Regions from separate parts of the Flavobacterium sp. YO64 genome, predicted to be linked through region 1. Evidence: riboswitches for the same ligand, from Rfam matches in the RefSeq annotation. Region 1 holds a riboswitch; the other holds the start of a gene.
What was found. Region 1 has a riboswitch for cobalamin ahead of BOW57_RS17730 (TonB-dependent receptor). Riboswitches for the same ligand answer to the same signal wherever they lie in the genome.
Positions count from the first base shown of each region.

Region 2: another riboswitch for cobalamin. It lies ahead of BOW57_RS18355 (TonB-dependent siderophore receptor); the one in region 1 lies ahead of BOW57_RS17730 (TonB-dependent receptor).

Region 1 is NZ_NRQV01000033.1:12,584-23,460, forward strand. Features, by position in the region: gene BOW57_RS17710 (glycosyltransferase family 39 protein) at 1-1,178, opposite strand, end outside; gene BOW57_RS17715 (DUF4494 domain-containing protein) at 1,345-1,893, opposite strand; gene BOW57_RS17720 (PKD-like domain-containing protein) at 2,136-3,698, opposite strand; gene BOW57_RS17725 (YncE family protein) at 3,708-4,865, opposite strand; gene BOW57_RS17730 (TonB-dependent receptor) at 4,899-6,968, opposite strand; cobalamin riboswitch at 7,048-7,285, opposite strand; gene BOW57_RS17735 (homocysteine S-methyltransferase family protein) at 7,461-8,411, shown strand; gene BOW57_RS17740 (helix-turn-helix domain-containing protein) at 8,654-8,881, opposite strand; gene BOW57_RS17745 (hypothetical protein) at 9,002-9,301, shown strand; gene BOW57_RS17750 (outer membrane beta-barrel family protein) at 9,410-10,877, opposite strand, start outside.
Region 2 is NZ_NRQV01000036.1:21,348-32,224, reverse strand. Features, by position in the region: gene BOW57_RS18365 (S41 family peptidase) at 1-60, shown strand, start outside; gene BOW57_RS18360 (YncE family protein) at 135-1,181, opposite strand; gene BOW57_RS18355 (TonB-dependent siderophore receptor) at 1,187-3,040, opposite strand; cobalamin riboswitch at 3,068-3,273, opposite strand; gene cobC (alpha-ribazole phosphatase) at 3,340-3,876, opposite strand; gene BOW57_RS18345 (adenosylcobinamide-GDP ribazoletransferase) at 3,861-4,652, opposite strand; gene BOW57_RS18340 (transposase) at 4,837-5,277, opposite strand; gene cobT (nicotinate-nucleotide--dimethylbenzimidazole phosphoribosyltransferase) at 5,350-7,032, opposite strand; gene cobU (bifunctional adenosylcobinamide kinase/adenosylcobinamide-phosphate guanylyltransferase) at 7,159-7,668, opposite strand; gene BOW57_RS18325 (DUF5522 domain-containing protein) at 7,741-8,103, opposite strand; gene BOW57_RS18320 (ABC transporter substrate-binding protein) at 8,296-9,342, shown strand; gene BOW57_RS18315 (iron ABC transporter permease) at 9,409-10,377, shown strand; gene BOW57_RS18310 (ABC transporter ATP-binding protein) at 10,501-10,877, shown strand, end outside.

The sequences.
Region 1 (10,877 bases):
GGGAATAAACCGTAAACAGAATCCGTTTTTCGGGCAAGTTCTTTCCAGCCCAGCATATCGGCAAAATCTTGCGGCAGTTTGTGATCTTTTCCGTCTTCCCAGCGAAGCATTCCTAGTTTTTTATACTTCTCAGGATGTTTTACAATGTATTCTGGTGTTTTGTTTGGAAACGCAATATTGTACATCGGAATAAACAATAATATCGGAATGGCAACAAATACATATCGCAAATAATATTTCCATCCTTTTTGTAAAACTTCAGAAAGGTATACGGCTCCAAAAGCAATATAAATAGGATATAAACCAATAGCATAATAAGCTTTGGCTTTGAAATAAATAAAGACAATCAGCGTAAAAATTATCGACCCAAAAAAGAACCTGTATTTTGCAAAAGGTTTGTAAAATAATAAACTGTATAAAGCGACCAAAAGAACCAAGATAGATCCTATAAAAAACAAAAGTTGTTCTTTTAGAAAATCAAGACGATCTACATTTACCAATTGTGTTTCTGCTAATTCTTTCATGTGATGTACAATCGGAAAATGATTGTTATATTGCCATAATAAGTTTGGAAAGATTAAAAGAAGTCCTAAAAGCAAGGCAGAATACAGCTTTTTTTCGGTCAGTATTTTTCTTTGGTTTGACAGTAAAAGTGCGGGTAAAAGACCAATCAGCAGGAAAAGAATATTGTATTTGTTTAAAAAACCAAAAGCAAATACAATTGCGCCCATATAAAACCATTTTGATTTTTGAGTCGTGATATATTGAATTATGATATAATAAAATAGTGTCCAGCACAAAACGTCGAGCGAGTTGGGCTGATATAGCATATTGAGTCTTAAAAGAGACGAAAACAAAATGCATATGGCGCCAAGAACCAATGCATAAAAACTTCCTTTTAAAACCTCAATTGTTTTCCACACAAATAAAAGAGTGAGTGCGCCAAAAAGGGCAGGGAAGAACTTAACCCAAAAAACGGAATTTCCGAGTTGAAATATTAGGTAAGAAAACCATGAAGTAACGGGAGGAACAGATAAATAACCCCAAGCCAAATGGTGCGCCTGATCGAGATGTAGATATTCGTCGCGCTGCAAATCATATTCAGGACTTAAAAGCGTGTACTGTAAAACAAATTTTAGAATGATAAATCCAATTAAAACAAGTGTTTTTTTTGTCATGGGATTTTTGGTTTAGTGTACAAGTGCTTTTAGGTCAGTTTTGTAATAACGAATATATGATTTATTTTAATTTTATAATTAATAGAAGTTGTGTTGGCAGATAAAAAAAAGCTCCAGATTTCTCTGAAGCTAATTTGTAATTTTAATTTTTAGATTTTAAGAAAATTTATTCTTCTAATGCAGTTTCAAATTCCATGTGATCTATTGTTTCTTCATCTGGTTTTACAGTTTTAGAAGCTTTTAGAGCATTGAATCTTTCCAGCATTTCGGTTTCTCCTTCTTCACCGCTGAAGTACGGGAAAACATCCATAATTGGTGATTCAGAAATGGCAGGAATCGAATATTCTCCCATAGTGTTTTTCATAACATGGATCGTATTGTCATAAGCTTCTCTCACATCATTTGCCTGAATCAGCATATACATATTCGATTTTCTTTCTTTTCCGCTTTCTTCGTCATAAGCGATCAATGAAACTTTTGATCTAAACCAGCGATCTGTATTTTCAAAAGGATGAATCTCGGCATAATTTGCCACCTTTATGTTCGTGATTTTGAATTCCTCACTTATATAAGCAGCCATTTCTTCATTGATTCTTTTTTCAGCTTCTGTATAAGATACTGCATCTACCAAATAAGGTTCTGTTAGTACTTTTTGGCCTCCAGTTTCATCTGTTTTTCTATATTTTACTTTGCATTCGTACCAAATTGCGCTCATCTCTTTAATTTTTTTAAGGATGCCAAAGATAGATTTTACAGGAAAAAAAACTCATAAAATACACAAATAGATATTCACAATTTGAGTGTGATTTAGGTAAAGTGTTGAGTGTTTTGTTTTTAAGTCGGCTTTAGAAGTGTAATTATTTTTCAGCCGCAGATTAGAAAGATTTTTAGAAGTTAAAATAAAAAAAGTCTCAGAGATTCTGAGACTTTCCTTTATTCAAAAATAAGATTGCTGTATTATGGTAAATTTAAATCTTTAAATCCTGAAACTTCTGTTGAAACTTCTCCAAGCCATCCGCCTTCAGCACGGTTAGAATTGTATACTTTAATAAAGTCAACTCCTTTTAGTTTTACCGATTCTCCTTTTGCGTTTACAGCCCAGCTTATGTCGATTTGACCTCTCACATCAGCATTAGCCCAGTTGTCAGTATAACCCCATTCGTAAGCAGGATTTGCCCAGTTGTTTCCTTTTCCGCCAGATTTATCGTAAATATTAGATTTTAAGAAAGTTCCTTTAAAAGTTACAGTGTTTCCTTTCCATAAAGGGAAAAACGTTTGTTTGTGGAATTGGTTTTTTGCTATATAACCAGTTTGCCCTTGATTGTCAGTCCAACGAATGTAATTTGGTTCGTTCGGATTAGTTGGTTCAGCTTCTGGCTTATAATACGTCATTTCGTAATTTTTGATAGTCGTAGTTTTATTGTGTTCAGAACCTGCAATTTCAAACCATTCGTCATCCGCTTTTCCGTTACCATTTGCATCGTAAGAAACCATTACAATTCCTGGTTCAGCCCAATCTGTAAAAGCATTTCCAAGAACTACAAAATCATTTCCTTCTTTATTGATAATCGTATGGTCAAAACCAAATTGCACATAACCTCCAAATCCTCCAAGGCTGATCATGTTTCCTGCTGTTAAAGCTGTTTCGGCTTTTACACGCATTGTTTCGTCAGTATCTGTGGCAGTTGCAGCAGGCAGAGCATTTACAAATTGTCCTGGAGCAGGAAAGAAGTCAAAAACACGTGTAATTTTGTTTAAATATGCTTTTTCAGCAACAGTAACAGTAAAAGATTTAGAACTTTCGCCAACTCCATTTTTAGCTTTAAACTCGATATTGTAAGTTCCTGCAGCACTAAAAATATAGAACAAGTCAGTTGTTGCAGCAACTTCTTGGCTGTTTACAATCCATTTATAAGTTGCGTTTGCAGCGTTTGTTAATTGAGGCTGAACTTTAAACCATTGCATTTTATCTACAGCAAAACCTCCAGTTGGGTTTGGCAGTGTAATTTCTGGAGCGCTCGCAACGATGCTGATTGTACGGCCATCGGCAAAAGTAAAAGTCATAATTCCGTTTGCCAATGCAACCGACGTAATTTCTGCCGCATCTTTTCCTTTTTGACCAGAAGCAGAAACGCCAGTGTCTACATTATCAACAAACCAGTTTCCGTTAGCTCCAATAGTAATTTTTGCAGCTTCGCCTTTGGCTCCGCTTTCACCTTTTGCAGATTTTCCAGTATCTACACCATCGATCCACCAGTTTCCGTTTTCGCCAATTTTTATAAACGATGAGGTATTGCGGACATTTAATTTAGATCCGTCGCTCATTGTAATTACATAACTTCCGTCTTTAGTTTCGTAGTTTACCACATACAACCTTTTGTTTAATACATCAAGCAGGTTTTCGTATTGTGCCATACGGTTTTTCAAATCATTGACATCATTTTTTAGATCGTTAATATCGTCTTTATAACAGCCTGAAAGAAGCAGGACAACAGACAATGCAAGTAGAATTTTCTTCATTTTTAAAATTTATGGATTAATTATTGTTTTTTTTGTTTTAAAGGCAAAATGTGCTGGAATATCTCCAGTTGTAACCGTGAATTTTGTATTCCCGTTTTTATCAATACAGTATAATTTTCCGGGCGAAACATAATCTCCAGCATCTGTTATAAAAATATTTAGAGAAACTGGGTCAACCGTAAGTCCGTATGGAGTTTTAATCTCGTCGCTGACGGCTTTAGGTAAAAAGCTTTCTGTAAGTAAAGTTTCGGTTTTAACATTAATCAAATTGTAGTTTATGATATAATCGAATGTGGCATAACTAAATTCAGATCCAATTATATAAGCTTTATCGCCAACGATAGTAAGGTTGGAGCAGGCAATATCAAAAGTTTTTTTAATGAGGTCAGTTTTAGTATCAATAACAAATAATTTTGAAGGAATATCATAATAATCGCCGCGAGAGCTTACATACAAATCACCGTCTTCATCAGCTTCAAGTCTATGCAGATTTATGGCAACATCAATATCTTTTATTTTGGTAAAAGTTTTTAGATCAATTACAGAAACTGTTCTTTCGTAATTTGGCGGACTATATCCTCCTGAATTGGCAACATAAAGTTTATTGCCTACAACAGCCATTTCTTCGGGCTGACGGCCTACTTTTACCGTTTTTGTGATCGAAAGCGAAGTGGTATCTATTTCGGCAACAAAGCCATTTGGAGAATTTTCTCCCAATTGTACTTCGCCGTCATAGGCGCTTGCGTAAGCTTTTCCGTTGGCAAAAGTTACATATCGGCAATTTTTGATGTCAATTACTTTTAGGCGTTTTGCGGTAACCACATCCATAACTTCAATTTTGTTTGAGTTGTTGATAACCGAATACAATTTTGAACCGTAAATGCCAATATCGTTTCCTACATCGCCTAGACCTAAAGTCGCATCAGGATTTGCCTGACCGTAAACATTACGCTTGTAACTTCCGGTTTCGTAATCGTAATAATCTAATGAAGCTTTATTCATGTTCATATTCCCTTCGTTAAGAAGATAAAAACCTTGTACGGTTGTAACAGTTTCGGGCGGTAAAACTTCTACTTCTTCAGGAATAATAGGGTCATCTTCCTGACATCCTTGAAGAGCCGCTGCCGCAAAAACGAGTAAAAGCCAAAATTTGAAATTTGTTTTCATTGCTGAGAATTTATTTAGTGTTGCTGTTTTATTTTAAAAGTTTAGAGAAAGGCTTAATCGATAGTTTCTTCCCGGCATAGGAAAATTGAGTACCACGTCATAATATTGATTGAATAAATTATTGACTTCGCCGCTTAATTTTACAGGGATTTTTGAGAATTTTCCATTCCAAATAAGAGCCATATCGCTGGTGTACCAAGGCTTAACATAATTAACAGGAATGTTTGCTTTTTGACTGTAACGCTCGCCGGTATATATAAAACTGTAGTTAAGATTCCAGTTTTTCCAGTTGATAGATGAGGTTATTGTGCCGCTGTTTTCTGGTGTATAAGGAATTTGGTCGCCATAAGTTGTGCCTTTTGCAGTAATGTCGATTGCTTTTTGATAGGTATAGCTTAAACCTAAATCTAGAAATATTTGCTGAGGGAATTTAAAAACGAAATTGGTGTTTAGTTCTAAGCCGCGAATATCGACTTCGCCCAAATTCATCATAGTCCATCTAAAAAGGTTAGATGACGGCATTGCGATAATTTTATCTTTTACTCGATTGTAATAAACATCGGCTTGAAATGATACTGATTGCAGTATTTTTTTAGGTTCAATACTGTAAGTAGTTCCCACGTCGTATTGCGTTGTAAATTCTGGACGCAAAGAACTGTTGCCTATAAAAGTGTAATACAAATCATTGAAAGTTGGCATTCTAAAAGACTCTTTGTAAAACGCTCGAACTCTGAAATTCTTTATCGTAAAAGGTTGATAAGAAGCTGATACAACAGGGCAGAAAACATGCTGACTATCGCCTTGCTGATAATATTTAACCTGCTCATCGACATAAGCTCCAAGTAAATTGGCTTGAATATCAAGTCGTTTCCAATGCATTTCGCTGGAAATAACGCCCAAATAAGAATATCGGGCAGGATAGGGAAAACGGTATAAATTGGCATCAAGCGTATTAAGAGAGAAATCTGCTGCAAATGACATTTTCCACCAATCTTTTATAGCGTAGAGATTGACAATCGAAGCGTAAAATTCGTTTTGATAATATTTATTATCCAATGCGCCTTCAAGGGTTTTATAATCAGGATCGATATAACGGCTGTAGTCTCGGCTGAATTTTACATTAGTAAGCATTTCATGTTTTTCGAAAAAGGAATTCTGTACAGAACCATGAATGAAAAAATTACGATCCCATTGTCTTTGCACATGCTCGTATCTATTGGCTAGAATTGCGCCCGGAAGTCCTCGTTCAGAATCGTAATAATAAGCCTTAAAGTTTGCCAGAGCGTTCGAGCCAAATTTGGTATGCAGGTTCAATTCAGCGCGAAGTGCGGTTATATCTCCGTTTTGGCGAACTGCCGTTGTATCATAACCGTCTTTTTTCTGATAGCGGTATTTGTATTTTCCATCGGCTTTAAGCCATTCAATATTGGACGAAAGTGCTGTTTTGGAAGTTATTTTTTGCTGATAAAGAACAGAAGGATTTACTAATCCAAAAGATCCAGTTTTAAAAGAAGTTCTAATATTTGAGGTTTTACCCGATTCAAAAACAGGAATTTTTGTTTTTAGTAAAAGTGTACTTGAAGCGAAGAAACCTCGTGCAGGTTGAAAAATAGTCGATTTTTGACCATTATAAAGTTCGATAGCTTCAATATTGTCCAAAGAATATTTTCCTAAATCGACTTGACCGTTTTGCGCATTTCCAACTGTCATTCCATCATAAAAAACTGCTGTATGAGCGCTTCCTAAACTTCGAACGTTTATGGTTTTTAAACCGCCAATTCCACCGTAATCTTTCAATTGAACGCCCGAAAAATAACGAACCGCATCTGCAACCGAAAGACTGTTTAGTGCTTCGAGCTGTTTGCCCGATAAAATCTGAACAGGCATAGGCGATTCGATCCTAAACTCGCGTTTGCTCGCAGTTAGAATCACTTCGTTTAACACAAGTGGTTTTAAAGAGTCTCGCTCCTTAGTTTTAGGATTATCCTGTGCCATAATCGGATTTATAAATAAAATCCATAATAAGGCACATAATCCACAATGCAGCAGGCTTAAATGCCTGTTTTTACATACGTGCATAGCAAAATAGTCTATTTGTGACAAATAGTTTTAAACGGAAAAAATGAAATCAAATGTTTAGTTTGATAAATGTGTTTGTCTTTAAAACTCTGGTCCGCGAGAGCCTAAAATTATATGCAGTGGCAGGTCTCCTGACTTATTCCCATTTTGAGCCGCCTTCCCACATTTGATAAAAATGCAGTGGCAAAAGATTTGATTTCGAAAGCTAAAAAAGCTTTCCTAATCTGTCAAAATGTTGCATGGAATTTACAGTAACGGGCTTGTTCAGGATTTGCACCTGATTCCCTCTTCGTTAACTGCACTTGAAAAGTTGCAGCTAAACCATTGCGGGTGCAAAAGTAAATAAACTCTTTATGGTTATGGTTATGTTTTTGGAAAAATTGCTGAAAAGTATTCTTGAAAAGCAAAGTTCTTGATTTTGCTTTTGTTTGTTTTTTTATTTGAAGAAGTCGAAATTTTGTATATTTATAGTGTTATTTATTTGATTATTAATGTTTTGTATTTAATGAAGTGGAGATGAAAAAGACTAAAAATACACTGCCAAATGAATCTGAAGATTTGTTTTTAACCGATGGCGGACTCGAAACAACATTGGTTTTTCTAGAAGGTTTTGATCTGCCTTATTTTGCTGCTTTTGATATATTAAAAGATCAAAAAGGATACGACAGCATGAAAAATTATTATTCGCGTTATTTAAAAATTGCCGAAAAGTATAAAACAAATTTTATTTTAGAAAGTCCAACTTGGCGCGCAAATCCAGAGTGGATTGAAAAAATTGGGTACTCAAAAGATTCCTTATTTGAGTTGAATGAAAAAGCAGTTTCGCTTTTATTAGATTTAAAAACAGAATTTTCGAATTCCATAAAATCAATTCTTATAAGCGGCTGCATTGGTCCTCGAGGCGACGGTTATGTGCCGGATAATTGTATGAATATCGAAGAGGCAAAACAATATCACTTAGCGCAAATAAAAGCATTGAGTGAAATGCCGGTTGATTTTGTCTCGGCACTTACCATGAATTATATCGAAGAAGTGATAGGTATTGTTCAAGCTGCCGAAACTGTAAGTTTGCCTGTAGTTATTTCGTTTACAGTCGAAACTGATGGAAAACTGCCAACTGGAATGAGCTTAAAAGACACAATCGAAAAAATAGACAAAAGTGTAAATATTCCTCCTTTGTATTATATGATAAATTGTGCGCATCCTACGCATTTTGTAAACGAACTGAAAGCCAATGCAAATGAAAATTGGGTAAAAAGAATAAAAGGTTTTCGAGCAAATGCATCTTGTAAAAGCCACGCCGAATTAGACGAAGCCACAGAATTAGATCGAGGAATTCCTAAGGATTTGGGTAAAGAATACAAAAACTTAAAAGATACTTTTAGCCATTTAAATGTATTTGGAGGCTGCTGCGGCACCGATGAAGAACATATGCACGAGATTGTAAAGCAATTGAAAGTAGTTTAAAAACAGCTTTATAATTCTAAACTTAAATAAATTACCTCTTTGATTGCGGTATGTTTTAACACATAGAAGCATAGATTTGTTACTTTAAAATAAGGCGTTTCACTTGTCTAAAATACACATAAACAGCTATGTGAAAGAAATGAGTTTCTTTTTGTCTCCTTAAATTAAGCCTATAAAATCTATGTTTCTATGTGTTTAATTTTTTTGTTGTAAGAATTGCTTCAAAATGAATTATCTCTTGATTATATCTTGCGAAATAGTTCAGCTATTTCGACATTCAAAGCTTTGGCAATACGAATAAGTTTGTCAATACCCATAATTTGTTTACCAAGCATATATCTTCTTAATGCTTCAATATCTAAATCTGAATCATGGGCAACATGTCTTACTTTGAGATCTTTTTCTTTAATAATCTCTTTTATGTTATTCCCAACAATTTTTACAGATTCAGGTACTTCAGTTTTTCTCATTTCTTAATTATTAAGAGTGGAAAAGTATAAATATGAAGTTAAAAAAACAGGAATATATGTATCCAGTCAAATACGTCTGTTTTTATATGTATATTTGCCTATTCATAAAAAAAAAATAGTATGGAAGTAAAAGAAACTAAAAGTTTAGAAGAGATAAGACAGTATTTCAGTGTTTTAAAAAGATCAAGCGACAATAGCGAAGAATGTAAAACAGAAATCAAATTTTCAACTTATTATGAGCTCGGTTGTATGATTAATAATATGCTGAAATTATGTGTTTTGGGACTTGATAACGATAAAGATTCCTCAATTAATGTTGGATTAATTTTAGAGCACATTATCGAATTATTTCCTTTAGACGAATTTGAACTGTTGGATAAAATCAATCAACAGTTTGCTGGAGAATCTTCGCTGGTTTAAAAGTTTTTGTAAAAAGCGTTGCGGCTATTTGTTTGATTTTGGATTTCAAATCAAACTAAAAGCAAAAAGCTCCAGATTTCTCTGAAGCTCTGTTTTTTATTACTGTAATTAGTTTATTCTATTTCTTTCGTCTTCGTTTCCAAAATCGCGCTGTTTTGATTTAATGTTTTGATTGCCAAATTTATAACTTAACGAAATTCTAAAACCTCTAGTGTCTCCGTAACTTTTTATGTTTGTTTTTATTCCGTTTGAAGTGTAGGTAATTAATGGTTTTTGTGCATTCAATACGTCTTCGGCTAGAAATGTAATTGACAGGTTTTTTTTGAAAGTGACCATTTTAACCGAAATGTCTAAAATGTTCAAAGTCGAAATATTAAAAATTTGATAACGTCCAGGAAGCTGTAAGCCGTAATTTAATCCAATAAATACTGTTTTGGCAGTGTTTATAGTAAAGTCATTATTGCTGTAAATATATCCGTTGTATCCATCTATAGAACTAATGAAATTTGTTCTTGATTTTACATTTTGATAGTTTAAATTAAAACCTGTAAAACTGTTCCACCAAGAATATTTATTGAAGTTGTACGAAGTAGAAAAGCCTATTTGATATGTATTCGCATAGTTTAACGGCATTCTTTTGGTGCTGTTTGTTTCAGGATCGATGATAGATAATTCCTGCCCGAAATCTGAAACCTGAGAAAAATACACAGAGTTAACCCATTTTTGATTTCGGATAAATGAGAATTCAAAATTATCAATTATCGAAGGTTTTAAATACGGATTTCCCTGCGAATAAGAATAAGGACTTGTTTGAATTACAAAAGGATTTAAATACTCAAATTCAGGTCTGCGGATTCTTCGGCTGTAATTTAAAGAAAAAGAATTGTTTTCATTTGACGCATACGTTAAATAAGCTGTTGGGAATAATTTTGCATAATGATTTGCAGTAGTTTGATTTAAATTTTCAGAATAACCTTTGGTTTGTGTAGCTTCAATTCGCAAACCAATTTGTGTTTCCCATTTAGAATTTATCTTTTTGCTTCCCGAAAAATATACAGCCTGATTGTACTCTTTGTAATTAAAAATATTCGACTGGTTTGTATTGAAAACTGCAGTTCCTGTTTCGTTGTTGTATACGGCTAAATTGTTATCAGTATTGGTATGAAAAGCTTTTGCTCCAAAACTAATGTCTGCCCATTGATACGGTAACGAAACGTCGACATTTGCAGAGTAATTTTTGATTGTATTGACATTGCTGGTAGTCGACGAAAAAAAAGTGTTAGGAATAATATTTTTATTGTGATCTAGTTCATTTCCAGAAAAGAAACGATAATCATTTTTACTGTAATTGAAGTAATCCATATTAATCGAAATGTTTTTTCCTAAGCTGTCTAATACAAAAGAATTTTGAAAATTAATAGTATTCATTTTTGGATTGTTGGCTGCGTTAACATCCGAAGCGATATAAGAATCTGCCGTTCCGCTATTATTATATATAGTTGTAAACGGATTATTAGTTGAGGTTTTGTCTGTAAAACTACCAAGATATTGAATTCCTGCTGTCCATTTATTAGTT
Region 2 (10,877 bases), on a different contig from region 1:
CTTCGAAATGAAATGTATTTAGAGAATGTTCCAAAAGAATTTATGAGGACTTTAAAATAATAGAAGAAAAAAAATAGGCTTTCAGAGATGAAAGCCTATTTTTTTCCAAAAACTAATAACAAATTCTAAAAGAATTAATCATTAAAATAGAAACCATTTGGAGCAATACCAACTGTTAATTCTTTTAGTAAATTTCCGCTCAAGTTATAGATGTATGCTTTACTGTCTACTTTGTAGTTACCGCTGTCAGCCAAATAAACTTTACCATCTTTAACTGCAAAACCGTATAAGTTAGCAACTGAAGGAGCATTGAAAATTGGAGTTGAAGAAACTGCAGTTGCAGAAGCGTTTATAACATAAACTGAGCTTTTTACAGTATAATAAATTTTGTCGTCAGAAATATCTAAATATCCAGCTTTTTCTAAGCTTGCAGGAAATGGAAGTTTAGTAACAGATTTGTCTGCTAATTTTACTTTTACAATTTCGCTGCTTGCTCCACCCCAAGGTGCTCTTAAGATGTACAGGATACCATTTTCCTCTTCAATTGAATCAGCGCTTGTTCCAATTACTATTGGAGCTTCTACAGTTTTAGTAGCAATATTAACAATCAAAAGTTTGTCGCTTGCGTCTGGTTCAGTAATGTACAATTTACCATTTTCAAGAATAAGTCTGTTTGCAGTAGCATTCAATTCGATTTTTGATTCTACCTTATTTGTTGCTAAATCAATTACAGCAACATAATCGTCAGTATCACCTGTAGCTGGATTAATGTACGAGTAAGTGTTTGCATTAGTAACGTAAGCCTTTCCGTCTTTCACAACACCGTATCTTGGATTAGCAAGTCCGCTGTCGATTTTAGCGATCAATTTAAAAGTATATCTGTTTACTACATTTATAACATTTGAACCACCAGCAATGATGTAAGCTCTGTCTCCGTTAAAGAAAATGTTTTGAGCATATTTTCCAAGTAAATCTGAACCGTTTGCTGCAGTATAAGCGTCTTTTGTAAAAAGGCTAAAATTATCGCTAGAAAAAGAAACAGTTCCTTGTCCTGTACTTCCTTCATTTAAAATGAAAAATCCGTTGTCGTATTCTCCTTTTGGCTGGTCATCATCGTCATTAGAACAAGACACAAATAAGGATACACTTAGTGCTATTAAAAGTAATTTGCTAAGTTTCATAAATATTAAAATTTTAGAGTTAAATACATGTTGAAATTTCGACCCGGCATAGGTCTGTCTTCAAGACTTTCATAATTTTCGTTGAAGATATTTAATACTTGAACGCCAAGTTTAAAGGAGTCAAGAAATTTAAAATCATAATCGATTCCGATATTGGATAACGTATAATCTTTTATGATTTCGTCTGGATTGTTATCTGCTCTGGTATAAACAAATCCATTATATAAAAATTGATAATAAGCAGAGATTCTATTTCTAGAATAAGAAACGGAACCTGTAACTTTATTAAACGGAACAAAGAAAAGCTGTTTTTTTGTTTCTTCGTCTTTAGAAACAGTGTAAGCATAAGAAGCATTTGCACCAAAAATATTTTTGCCATACTGTTTTTTCCAGCTCAACAAAGTTTCGGCACCATAACTATTAACCTTATCTCTATTTTGAGGTGTCCAAATACCATTTGAACCCGGAACCCATTGCAGTAAATCTTTAATTTTGATGTAATAAAAAGTCTGTGTCAACGAAATGTTTTTAAAGGTAAAAACGTTTCCAATTTCTGCCTGATAAGAGCTTTCTGGTTTTAAATCGGGATTTCCGCCTTCTTCCCAATATAAATCATTAAAAGTTGGGATTCTGAAGTTTCGAGATAAATTCAGTTTTAAATTGTACAATTTGTTAAACTGATAAGAAGATCCAAGATTAAACAAAACAGGTGATTTGTAATTGTCTGTAAATTCTTTTCGAATCCCAAATTCATTTTTCCAGTCAGTCGAGAAATCTTGTTTTATAAGTAAAGCAGCCGAACCAATTTCTCTAGTGTTATCTCCAAAACCACTTCCGAAACCTTTTGTTCGGTTATAATCTATGATTCCATTTATCTGAGTCGACTTAAATAAAGTGTAACCTAAATCAGCTTTAGAAATAAAACTTTCCGTTTTTCCGTATGTATATTGATTTTTTGAATTATCAGCATAATACTGATAGTTTTCAAAAATATACGCCGTTTTGAAATTTGCAGTTAGTTTTCCAAAATTACCGTCGTATTCTAATAAGTTTCTATTGAAACCATTTACATACTTGCTTTTAGTTTCCGTTTCAGTAATTAAAGAAGTATTTCGATCAGTATTTGAAGTTTGAGTATATAATTTTAAGCTGTTTTTAGCATTAATTTTATATCCCAAATTAGCATTCATTGTAATAACGTCGTATTGTCCGTTTTGGTTCCAGCGCTGTTCACCTCTCCAAGTATATCGATTTAAATATTTATAATCGTTTGTCGAGCTGTTTTTAGAAAAACCAATTTGAGCGCTCCATTTTTCGTTAGAAATATTAGTTTTATAATTGATTCCAATCGTGTTGAAGCTTCCATAATCTAGTCTTAGATTATTTTCAAAAAGCTTATAAAAACTCATGTCATTATTTAAATGCACCGTTCCTCCAATTGCGCCGCTGCCGTAAATAACACTTCCTCCGCCTGCTTTTACGCTGACAGAATTATAATCGGAACCAGAAATGGTGTTGAAATCAGTACTTCCGTTCATTTGAGAATTAATATTAATTCCGTTCCAGATTACTGCAGTCTGCGAAGAAGTAGTGCCTCGAAAAGAAACTGTCGAAAGCATTCCACGTCCATATTCTTTAAAATAAAGAGTAGAATTAAAATTTAATAAATCAGTAAGTAAAGCTTCATTTTTACTTATAATGGAATCATTAAGTTTTAAAACCGATTGGGAGTTGGAGTATTTTTTTAGATTAGCATCAGAAACCAGAACCTCTTTCAGGTTGTTAATAGAATCTTTTTGCGCCAAAATACTTTGACACAACAATAAGAAAAGGCAAGCAAAACGTATTTTTAAAGTCATAATTTCTACACTCTTTTTCCCGAGAGCTCGATATTTTGTTATAAAGGCAGGTCTCCTGGCTTGCGTCTTGTTGTTTACCTTCCCATTCGCCGGGGCGAGCAGTGGTTTTGTAGTTTACAACAAGCATTCTTTTTAGAACAAAGCTTACAGTTGCGGGTACAGCTCAAGAATTTTTACTTGATTCCCTTTTAATGTGTTAGAATAAAAACACAACCTTAATTTGCTGCAAATATAAAGTTAAAAATAATGATAATTCAAATTTGTTTTAGTTTTCGGGGTAAACTGCAAACAAAAGGACTTTAAAATTCGATTTTTATAACCTCTCCAAAGTCAACTTTGTTTTGAAAAGCATCCTTTAGCGGTAGTGAAGTCTGGTGGCATAAGATACTTCTAATTACACCGGCATGTGCCGTAATAATAATTGGAGAATTTATTTTTTTTGATGTAAGTGTGGCTATAAAATCTCCAACTCTTTCGTGTAATGCTGTAAATGACTCACCATTTTGAGCTTTAACGTTTACAAAATCTTCCATCCAGGGATTTAGTTGTTTTGGTGGAATTTCATTCCAGTTTTTCAATTCCCAATCCCCAAAATTCATTTCCATTAAACGCACGTCTTCTTGATATGAAATGGCGTTGATTTTTGTTTGAATGTATTTTGCTAAAGTAACACAGCGTTTTAATGGACTTGTAAAAATCACAGCTTCTGAGGGTAATTTTGAAACAATGTTTTCGAATATTGTTTCAAAAGGTGCTGCAATATCTACATCAGATTGCCCGTAGCAGATTCCTTTTTCGCAGACCGTTTCTGTATGACGAACTAAATAAATTTCCATATCAAAAGAAAGCTTAAGTAATAAACAACTTCACAAACTTGCTGCGTTGCGCCAAGACAGTCCCCCGTATAGCCGTCTATCCATTTTTGGAAATATTTCGCAAGGAAATAACGCATAATAAAAACAGGAATTAAGGCAAGCAGAAATTTAAAGTTGAAATAGGAGAGTATCAATAAAGGAAGCAATCCGAAGAAAAAAGACCCGAAAATTTCTTTCCAGCTATGATTTTTTGCAATTGGTTTACTTTTGCTTGAAGCATCGTCTCGAGAATATTCATGCGTGAAAATAATACTAATCGCGGCCAAACGACTTACAGAATGAGCGGAAATAAACAACAGAAAAACTAATAAATAAGAATTGCTGTTTGTAAAAAGTGAAATTGATTCCGTCAGTAATTTATATTTTGCTAGAAAAAGCAAAACCAAGCCAATTGCTCCGTAAGCTCCAATTGCGCTGTCTTTCATAATCATTAGGATTTTTTCTTTAGTCCATCCTCCGCCAAATCCATCGCAGACATCAGCAAATCCATCTTCGTGAAAAGCTCCAGTTGTCAGTACAGAAGTTATGATGGCAAAAATAACTGCCGTTTCTGTTGATAGGAAAAGAGAAAAAATATAGAAAGCAGTAAATGAAATTGTTCCTACAATCCAACCGATAAATGGAAAATATCGAGTTGCTTTATTTAAATAATCTGGATCATGATTGATGTTTTTTGGACAAGGAATTCTAGTATAAAACATTAAACAGGTAAAGAAAATATGTAATTCTTTTTTCATTTAGATTGTAGATTTTTGGCTAAAGCCCATTTAGACTGCAAATATATACCAACATCTAAAGATGTTGGCTATTCAAATTTATATTGAGAGTATTTTGTATCGTTGAGTTTAACCAGTCCATTTGAATAGCCTCCAGATTTATCTGGGGGTAAAAAATTAAAGTTACAAGGGCTTTAGCCAAACGCTATTTACTTATTGCTTTTTGAAATCCAAATTTCATCATCATTTCATCATATTCTTCTTGAAATGTTTTCTTTTTGTGATGCTCTTCTTGATTTTTAATGTAATCTCTCACTTTATCAACAATAGACTCTGATACCGAAACTGCAAAATATTCGTCTTGCCATTCAAATTTACAGCTCGTTAATTGGTTTTTATTAATCCAATATGAAGATTCGCCTTTTAATAATTGTATTGTTTTCTGAATTGTTTGATCATTTCCTAATGAAATTAGGCAGTGACAATGATCTGAATATCCGCTAATAAAGTCAAGATATATTTCTTTTTTTAATGCATTCTCTTTTATGTGCTGCCAGATTTTTTGGCGTAGATCAACTGAGTTTAAAAAAGGAAACCTATTTTTAGTACTCCAAACACAATGAACATAAATTTTAGTAAAAGGCATGTATGATTTTTTAAATAATTTCAATCTGTAACTCAAAGATATAAACTATGATTTAAAATTGAAAGCTATTTCTTACGATTTATTGCTGATCCCTGCACTTTCAAAACTAGCCATTTCATTTAAAAATGCTTCCGCCGATTTTAAAATCGGAAAAGCAACAGCGCAGCCGGTTCCTTCGCCCAAGCGCAAATCTAGATTTAAAATAGGTTTTGCATTAAGGTAATCTAGTAATTTTATATGTGCTTTTTCGGCAGAGCAGTGGCAGAAAACAGCATTGTGTTTGATGTCAGGATTTATTTTTGAAGCTATTAAAAAAGCCATGCTGCAAATAAAGCCATCAACCAGAATAAGCATTTTGTTTTTATAAGCAGCGAGCATTCCGCCGGCAATTTGTAAAATTTCAAAACCGCCAAAATAAGCCAGCTGCTGTTTTAAATCGGCTTGACCAGAATAATTTTGAATGGCGCTTTTGAGCAAATTTTGTTTTTGAATTAGCTTTTCGTCTTCAACACCAGTTCCTTTTCCAACACAATCTTCAATTGGTAAATTAGTTAAAAGGCTCATTAATACAGATGCAGTCGAAGTGTTTCCAATTCCCATTTCACCAAAACCTATACAATTTGTACCTGTTTTGGCAATCGTATCAACAATCGATTTTCCTTTTTCAAGACACAATTGTAGTTCGGTTTCACTCATCGCTGGAACATGAAGAAAAGATTGAGTTCCTTTTGTAATTTTAGCATTTATCAATTTAGCATTTGTGGGAAAATCATAATTTACACCTGAATCTACAATAGACAAATCAATATTATTTTGACTGCAGAAAACATTGATTGCGGCTCCGCCTTCCAGAAAATTAGTAACCATTTGGCGAGTAACATCTTGCGGATAAGCGCTGACACCATGATTTGCAATGCCGTGATCAGCTGCAAAAACCACTATAGCAGGATTTGTTATTTTTGGATTTAAGGTTTCATAAACAGTTGCCATTTGAAAAGCTAAGGTTTCTAAAGTTCCTAAAGCGCCAATAGGTTTTGTTTTTGAATCTATTTTATCTTGAAGAAGTGAGCTGAAATCCTTGTTAATCTCAGTATCACTTTGTTGTTTTAAATCTAAATCAATAAAATTTGATTTCTGTATTTTATCGATTTCAGTACAAAACGGGGTTTCAGATTTTTGTTTCCAATGTAATTGCTGCAACATTGGCTGATTGTTATAATTTGTTGCTGGTTTGCCGATACAGAAATACCCAAGCGGTTCTATATTCTCTGGTAAATCAAGGATTTTTTTAAATTGATAATAATTGATAATTGAAACCCAGCCCATTCCATAGCCTTGTTCAGTAAGTGAAAGCCAAATGTTCTGGGCAGCACAAACTGAGCTGAATTTTACAGCTTCGTTACTTCCAATTGTTCCAATCGTAAATTGATTAAGAACAGAACGATCATAAGCAATAATAAGTCCTAAAGGAGCTTCTTCAATTGCTTCTAGTTTTAAGGATCTGTAAAGTTCTTTTTGCTCAGGATTATCAGTTAGTTCTTCGGCTTTTTTGTTATAATCTAAAAAAAGTTCTTTTATTGCGGTTTTAACTTCTTTAGATTTAATGATATAATATCTTGTTGCATCAGTCAGCCCAACAGAAGGCGCCCAATGTCCAGCTTGCAAAGCTTTCTGAATTACTTCATCGGGAACTTCGTCTGTCGTAAAATGCCTTGTGTCACGACGTGATTTTAAAATATCATCTAAATAACTCATTTTCTAATTCCAATTTTTTAACTCCAAATTTCAATGCAACTGAAATTTGAATATGTAAGTAAAGGTAGGGCATAGTGTTGGAATTTGGAATTTTAATTTTAGAATTTCCTTTTAAAGAATAGAATTTTATCCTTTGATTTTGACAGGAATCCCAGAAACCATTAAAACAACTTCATCAGCTTTTGATGCCAAAAATTGATTCATCCAGCCTTGCAGTTCAGTAAACTTTCGTCCAATTTCGGTAGAAGCATGAACGCCCATTCCAATCTCGTTTGTAACAATAATAAGTGATGTGTTTTTTTGTTCGGCCAACAAAAGAAACTCTTTTTTAGCTTCTTCTAAACTTAAATTGACATCATTTTTATGATCTACAAAAAAATTGGTCAACCAAAGTGTTACGCAGTCGATTAGAGCAACTTTGCCCGAAAAATCAATTTTACTTAAGTATTTTTCTTCTTCAATATTAGTCCAACGTTCGTCACGATCTTTTTGATGACGGTCTATCCGATTTTGAAAATCGGAATCCCATTTTCGAGCTGTAGCCACATAAATAGGATTGTTTGTAAGTTGTAAAGCCAGAGATTGGGCATATCCGCTTTTTCCTGAGCGTTCGCCGCCGGTTATCAAGTAAATCATTTTTTGTTAGTTTGGAGTTATGTGTTGTGAGTTATGGCTATAAGTTACTTAGCGATTCATAATTCAAAACTTTTAATAAGGGCAATGTCTGCAGTCGTTTCCGCAACAGCTTCCTCTTTTGAGATGAAACCAAGACTTGAAAACATAATTGCCATTTTCAATATAATAATCGATGCCTTCAATTAAGTTTTCTGTTTTAGGAAGGGTTGCGGCTTTATTTTTAAGTGCTTTTTCGGGAGTCAATGTTTCTATGTAAGCGTCGATTTTGTCTTCGCAAGCTTCTTTAAAACAAACTGGGCATAAACAATCGCCTCCTTCAGAAAGATTAAAAATAGGCGGAAAATCATTGCACCAGCATTTGTTTTCAACCGAAATATCTCCACAGCTGAATTGAGTTTCACAGCTCGAGCAAACTTTTGTTTTTGTGGTATTCATAGTGTAAAGATACAGTTTGTTGAATTTTGTAGGAATAAAAATAAACAAAAAAAATAGAAAATGGTTTACCTTTGTCCCTATCCAAAACGTAAAACATGAAATATTTATTCCCTAAGTTAATTTTTATTTTCTCTTTTTTTATTCTAACAGGATGTAAGAAGACTGAAACAGTTGAGATTGCAAAATCTGAAAGTGCAAAAAAATAGTATTGAGTTTGCTTCAGGTCTTTCGATTGTTAAATATGATGGATATTCGGTTGTTACGGTTATGGAACCGTGGCCTAACGCTAATAAAAATTTCAAATACATTTTAAAAGAAAAAGATGCAAAGGTTCCAGATAGTTTGGCAACTTACACAACTATAAAAGTGCCCTTAGAGTCCATTGTGGTTACTTCAACTACTAATGTACCATTTTTAGAAATGCTTGAAGTCGAAAATAAACTGGTTGGTTTTCCACACACAGATTATGTTTCATCAGAAAAAACAAGAGCCTTAATTGATAAAGGTTCGGTAAAAAATGTAGGTCAGAATGAAAAATTAAATATTGAACAATTAATCGAATTAGCACCGGATTTGATCGTAACGTTTGGGGTAGACAACAATAATCCGATGTTAGATAATTTAAAGAAAAGCGGTCTAAATGTTTTTATTCAAGCAGATTGGATGGAACAGTCTCCACTTGGAAAAGCAGAATGGATTAAGTTGTACGGAGCTTTATTTGGTAAAGAAGAAAAAGCCAAAGAATTGTTTGATAAAATTGTAGAGAGCTATAATCAAGCTAAAAAATTGGTGGCAGATAAACCTGCATCTTCAACAGTTTTATATGGTTCGATGTACGAGGATGTTTGGTATGTGGCCAAAGGAAACAGCTGGGTTGCTCAATTTATGAAAGATGCTCATGCCAATTATTTATGGTCAGATCTAAAAGGAACCGGAAGCGAAGGTTTGTCTTTTGAAAAGATATTAGTAAAAGCTAAAAGGGCTGATTTTTGGATAGCTTCAGGATCTTTTAAAAGCTTAGATGAAATAGCAAAAACAAATCCGCATTACAGTCAGTTTGATGCTTTTAAAAATAAAAATGTGTACACATTTGAAGGTAAATTTGGAGCAACAGGAGGTACTGTTTATTATGAATTGGCTCCAAGTCGTCCAGATTTAGTCTTAAAAGACTATATCAAAATTTTTCATCCTGATTTATTGCCAAGTTACGAGTTTACTTTTGCATCTAAATTAAACTAAGATCAATTGATAAATAAAACGCGAAATATAACTCTGTTTTCCATACTTGGTTTAGCACTTTTGTTTATGTTTTTCCTTGACATTAGTTTAGGATCTGTTACAATTCCGTTCAAAGAAGTCTGCAGCAGTTTAACAGGAGGACAGGCAAGTAAATCAACTTGGGAATATATTATTATCAATTACCGTCTGCCAAAAGCAATTACAGCTATTTTGGTTGGAGTAGGTTTGTCTATAAGCGGTTTACTGATGCAGACATTATTTCGGAATCCATTAGCAGGACCGGATGTATTAGGATTGAGTTCTGGAGCAATTTTGGCAGTAGCAATTGTAATTTTGGGAGCTGGGATATTACCAACTTTTTTAAGCTCAGTTTTATTGTCTCCATATGGAATTGTACTAGCATCAACTTTAGGTAGTATTTCTGTTTTGCTTTTAGTTTTGCTGGTTGCACAAAGATTGCGAAATACAATGGCGATTTTAATTGTTGGACTTATGTTTGCCAGTTTTACAAGTGCCATTGTTGGGGTTTTAACCTATTTTAGTTCAGCTGAACAATTGCAGAAGTTTACCTTTTGGTCTTTAGGAAGTCTCGGAAATCTTTCTTGGACATCGATCGTTATTCTGGCGGTTTGTATAAGTTTTGGTTTACTCTTAAGTGCAGGCAGTATTAAGCCTTTAAATGCCTTGCTTTTAGGAGAGAATTATGCTAAAAGTATGGGTTTAAATTATAAGAGAGCACGATTAATAATTATTCTTGCAACAAGTATTTTAGCAGGAAGTGTTACTGCTTTTGCAGGACCTATTGCCTTTATAGGTTTGGCTGTTCCGCATATTGCAAAACTGACATTTCAAACTAGTAATCATACTGTTTTATATTGGAGTACGTTTTTTTTTGGCGGCATAATTATGCTGTTTTGCGACATGGCATCGCAGATGCCGGGATTAGAGGTAACATTACCGATTAATGCAATTACCTCAATTATTGGTGCGCCGGTTGTAATTTGGCTGCTAATGCGAAAAAGAAATTTTCAGTAAATTGTATTAGCCACAGATTATATGGATTAAAAGGATTATCTCCTGCTATTAAAATAAATTAATCTTTAGACAAAGAAAAAACTTAGATACTTAGAACCTTAGCAACTCAGAACCTTAAAATAGATGAAATCAATTTTAAATACATCAAATTTAAGTATTGGATATAAGACCAAGAAGACAGCTGTGACTATTGCTGAAAATTTAAATTTGAATTTAACTTCTGGGAAACTCATTTCGTTGATTGGTGCTAACGGAATTGGGAAATCGACTTTGCTGCGAACTATTACAGGTATTCAGCAGCCTTTGTCAGGAACAGTTTTTTTGAATGATAAGAATATCAATACCTATAAGCCGTTAGACTTAGCTCAAAATCTAAGTTTGGTTTTAACCGAAAAACTGCCGCCAAGTAATCTTACTGTTTTTGAATTGGTTGCATTAGGCCGACAACCGTATACTAATTGGGTTGATTCTTTAACTCAAACGGATATTGAAAAGGTTCA